Regions from separate parts of the Pseudarthrobacter lactosi genome, predicted to be linked through region 1. Evidence: riboswitches for the same ligand, from Rfam matches in the RefSeq annotation. Region 1 holds a riboswitch; the other holds the start of a gene.
The links. Region 1 has a riboswitch for cyclic di-AMP ahead of ACZY0Q_RS17070 (NlpC/P60 family protein). Riboswitches for the same ligand answer to the same signal wherever they lie in the genome.

Region 2: another riboswitch for cyclic di-AMP. It lies ahead of ACZY0Q_RS13835 (aggregation-promoting factor C-terminal-like domain-containing protein); the one in region 1 lies ahead of ACZY0Q_RS17070 (NlpC/P60 family protein).

The regions. Positions count from the first base shown of each region.
Region 1 covers NZ_JBVAYS010000003.1:743,645-750,827, forward strand. The annotation lists gene ACZY0Q_RS17065 (hypothetical protein) at 533-1,069, shown strand; gene ACZY0Q_RS17070 (NlpC/P60 family protein) at 1,290-2,048, opposite strand; cyclic di-AMP (ydaO/yuaA leader) riboswitch at 2,056-2,237, opposite strand; gene ACZY0Q_RS17075 (DUF4383 domain-containing protein) at 2,444-2,740, opposite strand; gene ACZY0Q_RS17080 (hypothetical protein) at 3,217-3,924, opposite strand; gene ACZY0Q_RS17085 (LysR substrate-binding domain-containing protein) at 4,522-5,421, opposite strand; gene ACZY0Q_RS17090 (DUF5997 family protein) at 5,384-5,788, shown strand; gene ACZY0Q_RS17095 (VOC family protein) at 5,903-6,283, opposite strand; gene ACZY0Q_RS17100 (hypothetical protein) at 6,442-7,047, shown strand; gene ACZY0Q_RS17105 (DUF6919 domain-containing protein) at 7,101-7,183, shown strand, end outside.
Region 2 covers NZ_JBVAYS010000003.1:75,542-82,724, reverse strand. The annotation lists gene ACZY0Q_RS13850 (VOC family protein) at 1-98, shown strand, start outside; gene ACZY0Q_RS13845 (HAD-IA family hydrolase) at 144-842, shown strand; gene ACZY0Q_RS13840 (DUF1905 domain-containing protein) at 823-1,266, opposite strand; gene ACZY0Q_RS13835 (aggregation-promoting factor C-terminal-like domain-containing protein) at 1,442-2,182, opposite strand; cyclic di-AMP (ydaO/yuaA leader) riboswitch at 2,188-2,340, opposite strand; gene ACZY0Q_RS13830 (sensor histidine kinase) at 2,441-3,991, opposite strand; gene ACZY0Q_RS13825 (response regulator transcription factor) at 3,999-4,739, opposite strand; gene ACZY0Q_RS13820 (winged helix-turn-helix domain-containing protein) at 5,346-6,212, shown strand; gene ACZY0Q_RS13815 (SixA phosphatase family protein) at 6,374-6,901, shown strand; gene ACZY0Q_RS13810 (LysR family transcriptional regulator) at 6,879-7,183, opposite strand, start outside.

The DNA of each region.
Region 1 (7,183 bases):
GGACTTTACGGAGGGGGCCCGCGCCTGCCCATTGGGCGCACCCACAAATGGCCTCGGCACCTCACCATGACTATTCGGGAATCCGCGGAGTGCCTGCTCAACCTCACCATCGGCATCAGATAGAACCGCCGATTGAACAGTGAAGAGCCGCCAGTCTGTGGTGACAGTAACGGGCTATTGGACCCGTCCGTTGTGGAATTCCTACAACGTTCAAGGGCGGTTCATTTCCTAGGAAGTGGAACATCGGGAGCCAGGGGAGCTGGCAGCAGCAACGGCCGCCACAATAAGATCTCCTCGGAGCCTTCCCACCCGGCACCCCTACTACCCACGCGTAGCGTAGCGCGGCGTTTTGGAGTAGGAGCATACTGGAAACACCGCTCAAGTCGATGGACGATTAGCCGTTCGAGCGGCTCATTCACCGGCAGTTCCCGGGGAAATCTGCAGGCATCCAGGCGAAGGTGGGGGGACGCTCTTCCCACGCTTCGCAACCCTAAACAGAAGATATTGGTCTCAGAGGGGTAGAAGATCAACGATGAATCGCACCAAGACGGGGCTACTATCGATGGCCACCGCTGCAGTACTAGCCATGGGACTTGCTCCCGGAACGGCGGTCGCCCACGGAGGATCCGGGTACGGGGGCTCGGACCAGAGCGATGACTGGCGGAACAATGATGACCAGCGCCGGCTGGTCAGGATCCTGCGCGACGCTACCGACGACTATCGCTGGCTGGAGAACGCGGAGGCGGACGGCTATCAGAGAATCACTGACTGCGTGGAGAAGCCCGGCGTGGGGGCAATGGGTTTCCACTATGCGAAGCAGAAACTGATCGATGACAAGACCCAGGCCCGAAAGCCTGAGGTTCTCGTGTACATGCCGAATGAGCACGGCCGGTACAAGCTGGTAGCCGTTGAGTTTATATCGACAGCGGCCGAGCGGCCTTCGATTGCAGGCGTCGACTTCGAGGACGGGCCGTTCCCCGGCTCCTTCGCGCTGCACGCGTGGGTATGGAGAGACAACCCGGACGGCATGTTCGCAGCCTATAACCCGGACTTGAGCTGCCCGACGTAACACCCTTCTGGTGGTCGAGCGTGTCGGAACTTTAACGCGAACTCGCACCCTGCAATAAGCAGCCGGACGCTCCTGCACCTCGCGTGCAGGAGCGTCTTCGCGGGCTTGGGAAGACGCTCCTGCACGCGACCCGCCCGCCGGCATAAGCATCTCCTGGCGGGACCACGCCGGTGATTCATTGCCCCCAAGGCATTGAATCGAAGGGCCTTCAATGGTCCGTCTAGCCTGCCCGTACGAAGGTGACGGCGCCCTTGGATGTCATCCATGTCAGGGGATGGACTGCCGTTTCGTTCTTGCCGTTCAGACCGGAGCTAAGCACCTGGCCGTTGCCAACATAAATTCCTACGTGGCCAGGCTGCAGCACCATGTCACCGGGCTGGGGATCTGTGACAACGGTGCCGTAGTTCATGAACTGCATCGGACCGAGGTCACCGACCGCGATACCGGCAGCACCCAGGGCGTTTTCCACCAATCGTGTGCAGTCCTGGATCATGCCGATCTGGGCGTAGGCGGAGGAAACCATCGTGGCGTTGACTCCACCTGTTGCCGGGGCGGCCACCGGCGCGGCAGCAGCGGGGGTGACTGTGATTTGAGCCTTGGCCGGTGCGGCAGCCTTCGCGACGGCTGCCGGGGCAGCCTCAACGGCGACAGGTTTGGGCGCTTCCACGACAGGGGCAGGAGTGGTCTCCACGGCAGGACGCTCGAAGGAAATCTGGACCGTGGAATCTGCGCTGAGCGGGGCCTGTGCCTGGCTGGCGAGTTCAAGGTTTGAAGTCGGCTCCGCGTCGCGCTGGGCCGGGGCGTCCGCTGCCTGCGCGGCAATGCCGCTGGTCAGGACGAGCCCGGAAGCTGCTGCGATGACGGCGGCCTGGCGGCCCACACCGCCAGCATTGTCAGCGACGGATTTGGACAGGACCGCAAGGGCACTGGTCTGGACGGGGACCGCGCGGCGGCGGCCGTGAGCTTTGCGAATGGGCATGAAAGGGCCTCTCCCACTGCCTGCGAGGTTAGCTGTCGGATTCGGATGGGAGACACCCGGCCGCAGTTCCAGCGCAAGCTGGAGGCGCGGCTTCACCCCAAGGCCTGCACGAAGCAGGCCACAATTGGTTTCCCCGTCTCTGCCGGACGAATTTGCGAACGGATCCCGAGGCGGCGGCAGAGTTAGGCAATCAGCTCAGGAGTGCCGCATTCGGAGACCCGGCACGCGCCCGACCCTACGGGAAAACCCACGTTGATGTCACATTTGCATAACGGCGTTTCGGTTTGACTTCGCCATGCGTGCGCCAATTGGAGTGGGGTGATGTTCTGCGAAGCAGGCCGCCACCCCTCGGTTCTCCCGCCTGTCAGGCCCGCTGGGCCCTTCCTCTTTGGGGCCTACGCGTGCGTCCGTGACTTAGTGCGGTCCTTGGTGAGAATCAGTGCCAGCGCGATCATGCCGACGCCCAGCAGGAGGTGGAGCCAGTTGTCGTATCCGTTCAGCGGCAAGAAGTTCCCGGCTGATTCCTGGTCAACAACCAGTCCATAGATCCAGAGGACAAGGTAGATGGCGCCGCCGACGAGCAGGTAGGAGCGGGCTCCTGCTGCGGTCCGGGCCACTGCAACACCGGCAACGCCGAAGAGAAAGTGGACGATGTTGTGCAGTACCGGGACCTGGAACAGGCCGAGCAGCAGTGCCCCGGAGTGGTGCCCCGCGAACTGTAGCTGGTCCTACTGGCTGGAGCCGCCCGGGACAAACCCGAGGATGCCTACCAGGAGGAACACCGCGCCAACGGCGAGTGCTGTCTCTTGTACGTTAGTCCGCCCCGCCCCGCGGTGCGGGTGTTGTGCGTCGATGTCATGAGGAGCTCCCTGGGATCGTTGGATATACGGCACTGCATTTGGAAACCGGCGAACCAGCCTCTGCGCCCTGCAGCTTGCTGCAGCCGGCCAGGCGGCCGGAACAGCTTGTACCCGATATTCGGACCCGACCAGGTGGCGGATGGCCGTACGCCGGCACCTCACCATTCAGATTCCGGCGCCGTACCCGCAACGTCCGGACAAGCTGATGGCCCGCCCCCCTTACCAGGTAGGGCGGACCATCGGAGTCAACTTTGGACGCACCAAGGCCCTTCACCGGGCACCTATGCCCGGTCGCCCCGCGGGGCGGGTTAGCGGCGTTCGAGGACGCCGCAGACTGCCGGGTCGGTGGCCTCTGCCGGGAGGTCCTTGTTCAGTTCGCTGGCACCTTCAGGATTACTGAAGTTGTAGGTGCCGTTTTCGTCGTAATCCAGTCCGTGAATGACCAGGACGCCCTCACCGTCGCGGATGGCCTCGGCGATCTGCTTGGCCGTGCCGGTACCGCCGTTTCCGGGGTAGCCCGTGCCTGCCACATCGGTGAAGTCGATGTTGCTGCGGCTGTAGTTGTAGCGGCCATCCTTGGAGACCGGGAAGCGTGTGACGTCCAAGAAGCTGGCAGGGGTGGTATCGCCGCTCGTGTTCAGGGACACGACGACCGGACCGTAAGCGGGAACGCCCTCAACAGTATTCAGGCGACCGTCTTTATTAGCGTCGAGCTTGAGCGTGGGGCACTCATTCATGGCCTGCTCGCCGTAGTGGATGTGCTGGGCGTGCGGGGCATCGGGCGTCAGACCCCTGGCGTGCACCTCAATGTGCTTGATCGTCTCGCCCTTGACGACGGCTTTTGCAGTGCCCCAAGCTCCGGAGCCGTTGAGCTGTCTCAGCTTGGCGGTCAGGGTGACGGTTTTCTCTTCCTCTGATTTTGAACTGTGGGCCTGGGCAGGCCCCACCGCCAAAGTGGTGGCAGCTAGCAACGCGACGGCTGAGGCCCCAAGGGCCGCTACAGATTTCCGATTCACAATTCACTCCTCGGTCACAGGCCAGTGAGGAGATCCCGCTGGTCTACTGTGATTCGGAACACACAAGGCTACGGATTGGCGTAAGCAGCATGGGATACCGCCATCGACGGAGCCGACAGGGTGCTTGTAGCCAAATGCTTCCATTTCACGACTTCTCTAGGAAACCGCTACCTCACCGAAAACATGGCTGCACTGGTCGGTGATTTTTGCAGTCAGACCAGGTCAAGCTGGAGTACACCCAAACCTGACGTCAGGTTGCGATCGATCAGAGCGTCAGAATAGGGTCCGATGTGCGCACTCCGGACACACCTTTCTGAAAGCCTTAGATTCCAAGCTGACACATTGGGTGGAGGGCCGAATGGCGGGTCAGCGCGGATCTCTCAGACCCTTCCTTCGCGTTGCCACGAACCGCAGTAGTGTCAACCGCACCGAGCTCCTGCCTGCCAGACGTGGCTGTCGGCTTCCCCAAACCAGCCTGCACGCCACTAGTACAACGCGGCGCTACATGCATCCCCCGAACCAGGGCAGTCCTGAACAAGAGCAGCCCAGAACCCTGCACCATTCCCGCACGCAGTCCAAGGCCCGGAGCGGTTAGAACTAGCGCTTGCCCTTCTTGCGTGAGCCCTTGCCGCGGCCCTTGTCCGGATTCGGGGCGTACCGCTGGGCCACCTTCGGCTTCTTGACCGCGGGGCCGCGCCGGTCCGGCTTCGGTTCCTTCTTGGGCTTTTCCTGCTGGGCCGAGGGCTGCCGGGAGCTCGCCGCGGTGCGGCCGCGGACAATCCCGATGAACTCCTCAATGATGTCGTCCGTGGAATCGCTGGGCCAGGCCAGCGCGATCTCCGTGTTCGGGGCCCCCGTCAGCCGGCGGGCCACGGTGTCCTTGACGTTGAAATGCCGGGCCACGGACATGGGCAGGATCACCAGGCCCGCGCCGGACGCCACCACCTGCATGGCCGCTTCCGGGCCACCCATTTCGGCGACGTCCAGGAAGGTCTCTGCCGCGAGGTCGGCCAGGGCCACTTCCTCAAACACCGAGATCTCGTGCCCCTTGGGAGCCACCACTACGGGCTGCTCCTCATACAGGGGGATCACGTTGAGGCCCTCGCGCTCCACCGGAAGTCGGACAAAGCTGAGGTCCGCAGAACCGTCACCTAATACGGAAAGCTGGGCGCCGTCGTCGGACATAAACGACTCCAGCGGGATGTCCAGCACGCGCTCTTCCCAGCGGCGGATCCACTTGCCCGGGGTCACGCCGGCCACGTAGGCGAAGCGGAGCACGCGAGGGGCCTCCTGCTCCGGCGATTCGTCGGGACTGGGGTTCTGGCGGGATTCATTGTCTGCGGGCACGTCTTCACAGTACCGCCCGCGCGGCCCCGCGATGCCGGAACAGGTGCGGGGTTGGTGTGGGACTGGTGCAGCACTGGTGCCTTTCAGGCGGGCAGCCAGATACCCTTGAACTATGACCTCTGCAAACTCCCAGTCCATGAAGCCGGCCACCGTTGCCAAGAAGCTTGGCATCTACCTGCCGGCAACACCGCAGGAGTTCCAGGATTCAACCATCAGCCGCGCCGATTTCGCCGAACTCCAGGCCAACCCGCCGGAGTGGCTCGCGGAGCTCCGCCGCAACGGCCCGCACCCCCGCCCGGTGGTGGCCCAGAAGCTGAACGTCTCCATCAGCGGCCTGGCCCGCGGCGGTGTTGAGGAAGCGCTGACGACGGCGGAAATCACCGCGCTGCTGCAGGCTCCCCCGGCATGGCTGGTCACCGAGCGCTCCACCCACGCCGCCGTCCGCACCGAAGCCCAGCGGGTCAAGGACGACGCAGCCAAGAAGGACGCCAAGAAGGCCCGCGCCCAGGCCGAGTAGCCTCCGCATTTCATAGGCTTGTCCGCGGATCCGAACCCTTGACAGTTCGGATCCGCGGACAGGCCTCTGTTGTCTCCGGAGAACGTCAGTTTCGGAAGTCGGCCCGGGGAAGCGTCAGTCCTGGTGCAGCTGCACGAAGTTGCCGCAGCCGTCGTCGAAGACGGCGCTGACCCCGGACGGGTCCTCTGACGGTTCGCCCTGGAACGTCACGCCGGCAGCCACCAACCGGCGGTACTCGGCCTGCACATCCGGGACCCCGAACGTGATGGCCGCGATCCCGGCGTCGTGCAGTGCGTTCATGTAGTTCGCACCGATCGGGTTGTCGCTGGGCTCCAGCAGCAGCCCCACAGACCCGGCATCGGCGCCGGGATCCTTGATGATGAAGAGGTTGTACTCGGGCATCGCCATCAGAGTCTCGAACCCGAGGGTCCCGGTGTAGAACGTGTGGGCCGCGGCCGGATCCTGGACATGGATGCTGCACATTTTCAGTCTCATGGTCCCAAGCTACCCGGCAAGCACCCGGCGCCGGAACCTAAATCCCGGAGGCCCCGGTGATGCGAGAGGTCCCACCATTGACCCCGGCGCCTGGAGGGGCTGCAATGGAAGGAGCAACCCGGAATCCTGGGCCGGGCCTGACGCGGGGAGGTGCCGCAGTGCCGGCATTCGCAGAATCCGTCCTGTTTGGAGCGTTGCAACTGGGTTTCTGGGGTGCAGTGCTGGTGTGCGCGGTGGCCGCCACCGTCCTGGCTGTCCGCCGGCATTCGACGCCGGACCCTGCCGTCCACGCCCCGGACCCCGTGTTCTGGGACGTCTTTATGGGATCGGCTGTGGCACTTCCGGCAATCTTCATTCCCACGCTCGCATCACCCTGGTCCGGCGCCGTTCTCGCCGTTCTGGGAACTGGGGCGGGCGTCGCCGCCTATCGGGGCAGTCCACAGATCCTCGCCTGGCAGGAACGCCGCCGGAAGCAGCGGCAGGACCGGCCCGTTCACACCGCGGCGCAGGCTGAACATGACGCGCTCCTGACCCGGTGGAGCCGCTACGAACTGGACCCTGCCAGCTGCATCGACTATCCCGCCATGACGGACGTCCGGAGGCCCGAAACCTCCGCCCTGATCCGGGCCATGAGGGAGGCAGAGCAGCTGCGGACGGTGCCGCACGAAGGGTACGCTCCCGCCGTCGTCCGCTTTGGTGTTGCCCTCGCCGCAGCGGAACGGGCTGCCGGGATCCCGGCCGGAATTACCGCCGGCGGACATTAACTGCCGTGTCGCCCCCGCTGGAGTCCGGCGGCGGGGCACCGTAGCATCCGAGGATGGAACCCACAGAAGCGGAAATCCGTGACCAGTTCGGCAGGCGTCTGGAGGACAAGGGGGCCTGGCGGCAGGCCATCACCCT
Region 2 (7,183 bases), 670 kb from region 1:
GCGACATTGACGTGCAGGACTGGGGGCACTTCGTTTATTTCGCTGATCCCGACGGCAACAAATGGGCGGTGCAGTACATCCCGGGGCGCGACGCCTAAGCCTGTGACTCACAGGCCTGCGGCGCCTAAGGCAAAATAGGCAGCATGAACATCCCGACACAAGCCGCCACACGCATGCCTGCAGCCACACGATCGCTGACCTGCCGTGCCGTCCTTTTCGATATGGACGGCACGCTGGTGGACTCCACGGCAGTGGTCGAAGAGGTGTGGGGAGAATTCGCTGCCCGGTACGGTCTGGACATCGGCGAAATCCTGCGCACTTCGCACGGCATCCAGGCTGCGGATACCGTCCGACGCTTCGCGCCGGCCGGAGCCGACGTTGTGGCGCTCACTGCCGAACTCGGCGCCATGGAACGGGTGCGGACTGCCGGTATTGTCGCGTTGCCGGGGGCTGCCGAGATGCTTCGCAGCCTCCCGGCCGAGGCAGTGGCGCTGGTGACCTCAGCGGACAGGACCCTCGCGGACATCCGCATGGACGCGGCGGGACTGGCCGTGCCGGCCACAGCCGTGACGGCGGAACTGGTCACACGGGGCAAACCGGACCCGGAAGGGTATCTGATGGCAGCCGGGCTGCTGGGCGTGCAGCCGGAGGACGCCTTGGTATTCGAGGATGCACCCGCCGGAATTGCGGCAGGGGTTGCCGCGGGGATCCGGACGGTGGCAGTGGGTCCCAATACGGGTGAATTGCCGGCAGGCGTGCTCCACATCCCGGACTACCGTGCAGTGACTGTCTCCGTGGAACGGAACGCCGGGGGACTGCCGGTCATTTCTTTCCGGCTTTGAGGTCGGCGACCATCTTCGTGATCCGCCTGGCCCGGGTTTCGTCCGTCTTGGCATCTCCGATTGGCTCCACGTACCGGCGCTGCGTGCTGTAGTTCAGCGTGGCGTAAAACACCTGCGCTTCGGGTTCGGCGGCCAGGGCTGCGGCCAGATCCTCGGGGACCTCGATGATGCGCGGCTGTGTGTCCAGTTCCACGTCCACCTCGATGGTGTCGCCGGCGGCGACTCCGGTGAATTCCCGGTTGGCGGTGCTCACCCCGATCAGGTTCTGTCCCCCCATGACCGCGATGCTGCTCCGGTAGCTCTTGCCGTTGATGGTCACCACCACCGGCGGACGCTTGCCCGCGCCGAGAGCCGAGATAACTTCCTCGGGAACCTCGATGCCCGCCTTGTTGCCGCTGCCCAGGATGGTGGTGGTGAATTTCATGGCCCAAGTATGGCGCGGAGCCGCCAGGCACGGAACCCCTGACCGCCACACCGGTAGCCACTGAGCGCCACAGCCACTGACCGCCACACTGGCAGCCCGAGCATTGGCAGCCTTGGCGCTGGTAGCCCGAGCGCCGGGACCCGGGCGCAGGGGAGCCTGGTAAGGCGGAGTCGGCCTAGTACCAGTTGTGCGACAGGTGGAAGTTCAGCGCGCCACACGGTGACTGGTAGCGCTCCTGGATGTAGTTCAGGCCCCAGTTGATCTGCGTGCGGTAGTTGGTGAGGTAGTCCCCGCCGGCGCTTGCCATCTTCTCAGCGGGCAATGACTGGACGATGCCGTATGCGCCGCTGCTGGCATTGGTGGCCGTGGTGGTCCATTCGGATTCCTTGGTCCACAGCGTCTGCAGGCACTGCATCTGGTCAGCGGACCAGCCGTAGGTCGCCAGCTGCCCGGCGGCGTAGGCCTGGGCTCCCGCAGGGTCGTTGACGGCCACAACGGGTGCGGGTACAGGCTCGGGAGCCGGTGCCGGTGCCGGTGCAGCCTCCGGGGCGGGGACCTGCGCAGGTGCCGGTTCGGCAGCCTGGGGCGCGACTTTGATCTCGGCCGGCGCAGCCTCTGGGGTGGCCGGGGCCTGAATCTCGGCGGCTTGGACGCTCAGCTTCGACTGGGCGCTGGCTTCTTCGGCGGCCTGGTTGGCGTTGGCAGCAAGCGACGCGGACTCGGAAGCGTGTGCTGCGGCAGTGACTCCGACCAGCAGGGCGCACGCCGTCGCGAACACCGCGGCGCGCTGGCCCATGGAGGGAATCCGGGCCGCCTTGGACAGTGGGGACATAGCTGCACCGATGCGGGTCTGCTTGCGGTGGCTGGCGGACTTTGTATCGCCCTGCGGACGTGTTTCTACCTTGAATTCAGACATGATGGATCGCCTCTCACACCTGCGGAGTTAGCTGTCGGGTTCGGATGAGGGCATCCGGCCACACGGCACAATCACGTGTTGGCTTAACCCCAAAGGGCACTTGGTGCCCGGGACGGTGGGTCCCCCGCCTCTGCCTCTGAAGACGGAATCCGGGAAGTGGCAGAGCTTGGCGTCATCCGGATATGCGGCCCAATCGGGATCCGCACCTGTTCGACGGTACAGGAGCTGGGCGCTTAAGTCACATTTTGGTAACAGGAATCACGAAGCCGGTGTGTCGCCTTGCTGCACTCCGGCTTCGGTGGTCTGCGCCACGGCTCCGGCGGGGAAGAGTAAGGCAAACTCTGTCCGCCCGGCCCGCGAGGTCACTGCCACGCTCCCGCCGTGGGCCTCCAGGATGGACTGGACAATGGACAGACCCAGGCCGCTGGTGCCCTCAGACGCCCCGGCGCCCACGGCCGGTGCCGTTCCCTTGCGGGCCGCGTCTGCGCGGGCAAACCGGGAGAAAACATGGTCCACGAATTCCGCAGGGATGCCGCCGCCGTCGTCCGCTACGGTCACTGCAGCGCCGCCATCCGCAGACTTCGTAACAGCGGTGACCACGGTGGTCCCGGGCGGCGTATGTTTACGCGCGTTGGAGAGCAGGTTGACCAGCACCTGACGCAATTGGGAGGCATCACCGGTGACGGCAAGCGGTTCGTCGGGCAGTTCAAGGCGCCAGTGGTGTTCCGGGGCTATGACTTTCTCGTCACTGACGGTTTCGATCACGAGTTGGGTGAGATCAACTTCGCTGAGCTTAAGGGGCTGTCCCTCATCGAGCCGGGCCAGTAGCAGCAGATCCTCCACCAGTGTGGTCATGCGTTCGGACTGGCTCTGGACGCGGGCCAGGGACTTCCGGCCGTCCGGCGTGAAGTCCTCGGTCATCCGCATCAGCTCCGTATACCCGCGGATGGCGGTCAGCGGGGTCCGCAGCTCATGGGAAGCGTCGGCAACGAACTGCCGCACCTTGGTCTCGCTCCGCTGCCGAGCCTCGAGGGCACTGGCCACATTGTCCAGCATCAGGTTGAGGGCGTGCCCTACGCTGCCCACTTCGGTTCCGGGATTGGAGTTCGACGGCGGGACGCGCACCGCGAGTGCCACCTCGCCGGCGTCCAGCGGGAGTCGCGAGACCCTCGTGGCCACCTCCGAGAGTTGTTCCAGCGGTTTCATGGTGCGCCGGATGAGCACGGTTCCTGCCAGCCCGATCAGCGCCAGGCCGCCGAGGGAAACGAACACAAAGGTCCATACCAGCGACGCCAGCGTACTTTCCTTGGCGGCAAGCGGAAGTCCCGTGACAAGGACATCCCCGTAAGAGGTTTTGACGGCCACCAGCCGGTAATCGCCGGTGGACAGGGTCCGGTTGACCGGCTGGCCGTCCGTGGCCAGATCCAAAAGGATGGGTTTGTCGGCAGCCGACAGGGGAGTGCGCGTGGTGTCCGAAGCGAGGAAGCCGCCTGTGTTGACCTTCCCATCCCTGATGCTGGCATTGACAGTGCCCACACTTTGCCCCCGGGAATCCAATGGGTCCCGGCCGTTGAATCCGCCGAATGGTGGCCGGCCGGGGCTGTCGGAGAGCTGGGCAGCCTGACTCAGCCGGTCATCGAGCTGTCGGGTGAGGAAGGCATCCATTGAGGCGAAGCTGGCCACCCCCACGGCGCCGCAGATGGCCACCAGCAAGGCCATGGCTAACAGGATCAGCCGTGTGCGCAGGTGCCAGGTATCCGGTTTCAGCCAGCTCCGGGCTGGTGCTGGGGTTGCTCGCGGTGAGGACATGGAGCAGCTACTCTGCCGGCTTGATGACGTAGCCAGCGCCGCGGACCGTGTGGATCATGGGCGGGTGCACACCGTCGATCTTCTTGCGCAGGTAGGAGATGTAGAGCTCCACAATGTTGGCCTGGCCGCCGAAGTCGTAGTTCCAGACGCGGTCCAGGATCTGGGCTTTGCTGATCACGCGTTTGGGGTTCTCCATGAGGTACCTGAGCAGTTCGAACTGGGTGGCGGTGAGCTGAAGGTCGTCGCCCGCGCGGGTCACTTCGCGGGTGTCGATGTTGAGGACAAGATCGCCCACCACCAGTTCCGCTGTGTCCATCGCGGCAACGCCGGAGCGCTGGACCAGGCGGTGCAGGCGCAGCAGGACCTCCTCCATGCTGAACGGCTTGGTCACGTAATCATCCCCGCCCGCCGCGAGGCCCAGGATCCTGTCCTGAACGGCGTCCTTGGCAGTCAGGAACAGCGCAGGTACCTCCGGCGCGAAGGCGCGGATCCTGCCCAGCAGCTCAACGCCGTCGAACCCTGGCAGCATCACGTCCAGCACCAGGACGTCCGGGCGGAACTCCTTGGCAACCTTGACGGCCTCCGGGCCATCCGAAGCAACGGCAACAGACCAACCTGCCATGCGCAGCCCCATGCTCATGAGTTCGGAAAGGCTGGGTTCGTCGTCCACTACCAGGGCACGGATGGGGGAGCCGTCCGGGTGGGTCAGCTGCGGAAGGTTGTCGGTCATGGAATGCGAAGTGGCCATGGGACAACTCTCCGATCATTCGGTTAACCCGCGCTATGGGGTTCCTGTGCGCACGCTGTGAATGCCAGCCTAGCGAGCTGGGTGGGCGCCCGGAGCGCCGAGCGCACGCCGGGCCGCCGTCGTTTCCGTTGGACAGGTGGCCAAAGGCCGCGAGCAATTTCGGCAAGTCATGGCACGGTGAATCAAATGGGCCTAGCGCCATGAATGGGCGAAGATTATTCGTTGATAAGGGCCATTTGAGCACTCTTGGCGGACAACAACTCACGATTTGCCGTCATTTCAGAATGGTGATCTATCACACAAAACCGCATTTTGTCTCACTATGCGGAACAACTCACCCATTGTTACTTGCAAGTTCTCATTGTTACGTTGCACACTTTGAATTGTGAACAAGAACTCAACAGCACCTGCAGCCGCAGAATATTGGCCCAGCACATCCGCTGCTGCCGACATGCGCTGTTGTCGAATGCACGCCTGACCTTCAGACCCCACGAAGTTCCTAGGCATTCGCCCCCAGCCCAGCGTAGGGCGCCCTCCCCAGATCCCATTGCGGGGAATTCAGCATTCGAGCCGCGATGACGGCCATTCACATTGAGGTAAGCATTCATGTCAGTTGCATCCGGATACGTCCACATCTCCGTCCGTAACGCAGGCAAGGCGGGCCAGGCTTCCGGCCTCCGCCAAGGCTTCGGCGCCCGACCGGCATTCGCCCCGGCAGCCCCCGGCGCCAGCTTTCCCGCCCCCGGCTACGCACCCCAGGGCTACAATCCCAACTCCTACGGCCAGCTCCGTGCTGTCCAGCCTGCCGAAGCCGCGCCGCTGACCGCGCCCACCCCGGTTATCGCGGGGCCAAACGCCGTGCGGCCCGTCGCCAACGACACCGTAGCCCGCGGATTTGTCCTCTACATGGGCATCGACGAGGAAACCGCAGCGGCCGCCGGAACCTCCATTGCCAAACTTGCCCAGGAAATCCGCGCTTACGCACAGTCACTCGTGACCGGTGCCGAAAGCTACGCTGCGGTGGCCGTGGCCCCGGCCGGCACCCCCGGTTCCGCGCTCGACGTCGTCCGTTCCACCTTCGGTGACCCCACCGTGAACGCACAGAAGCGCACCGAAACCGCCCGGCTGCAGCAGCCCCAGGATCCGCGCCCGTCAGGTGTCCTGATCGATCTTGCCCGCCGCGAAGTCCACCTTGACGGCGAATCCCTGAACCTGACCTTCAAGGAATTCGAACTCCTGAACTACCTCGTTGAAAACGGCACCCGCACCGTGGGCCGCGATGAGCTGCTCGAGGGCCTGTGGCGCAACGCCGAGGAAGTCCCCAACGAGCGCACCATCGACGTCCACATCCGCCGCCTCCGCTCGAAGCTGGGCCGCCTCGCCAACACCGTTCGCACCGTCCGCGGCCAGGGCTACCGCTTCTACGAGCACCCTGAAGTTATTGTCTGGGCCGCTCCGGAATACTCGATCTAGTCCTTCAGCTACGCACCAAAGCGGCATTTCGCCGTGCCTTAGACACCTCCTTCGTTCCTCAGTCGGCGATGCGGCACTACGCGAAATGCCGCTTTTGTGCGTCCGGGATCGGCGAGTGTTGGCCTCCGCGGCTGAAGGGTATGGGCGCTAGGCTTGGAGGCATGAGCGACCACCACATCAAACGCCTGGTGATCATGCGGCACGCCAAGGCCGACTGGCCCGGCGGCGTGGCGGATCATGAGCGGCCGCTGGAGGAACGGGGACACCGCGAGGCGCCCCTGGCCGGCAACTGGCTGGTCAAGCACGGCATCCTCCCGGATTTCATCCTGTGTTCCAGTGCGCTACGCACCCGCCAGACCTGCACCTGGGTCTGCTCAGAGCTGGGGGATAAGGCCCCGACGCCGAAGCTTGAGGACGGCCTCTACGCCGCCTCTGCGCTGCGGATGCTTGCCGTGGTCAACCACGTGCCTGACACCGTCACCACCCTGATGCTCATCTCGCACATGCCTGGCGTCCAGGACCTCGCCATGCACCTTGCCTCACGCGACTCAAACCACGACGCCTATATGGACGCCGCCATGCGCTACCCCACCAGCGCTCTCACGGTGCTGGAAACGGAAAAATCCTGGGCCGAGCTGGACGGTCAGGATGCCAGGCTGACCAAGTTCAAGGTCCCGCGAGCCCACTGACTCCCGCGAGCCCACTGACCTCGCGCGTCCCGGCGACCTCGCGCAGCAGCCCGGCGACGTGCTGGATACCGGGGCTGGCCGCCATGGTCCGGCGGTACACGATGCCCACCTGCCTGACCTGCGTGGGGTTGATCACGGGCAGGCACACAACGTCTTCAGGCAGTGGGGGCCGGCCGAGGCGGGGGACCAGCGCCACAACGACTCCCTGCTCCACCAGAGCGATGTGGGTAGCGAAGTCAGGATCGTAGACCCTGATGTCCGGCACCCGGCCCAGATCGGCGA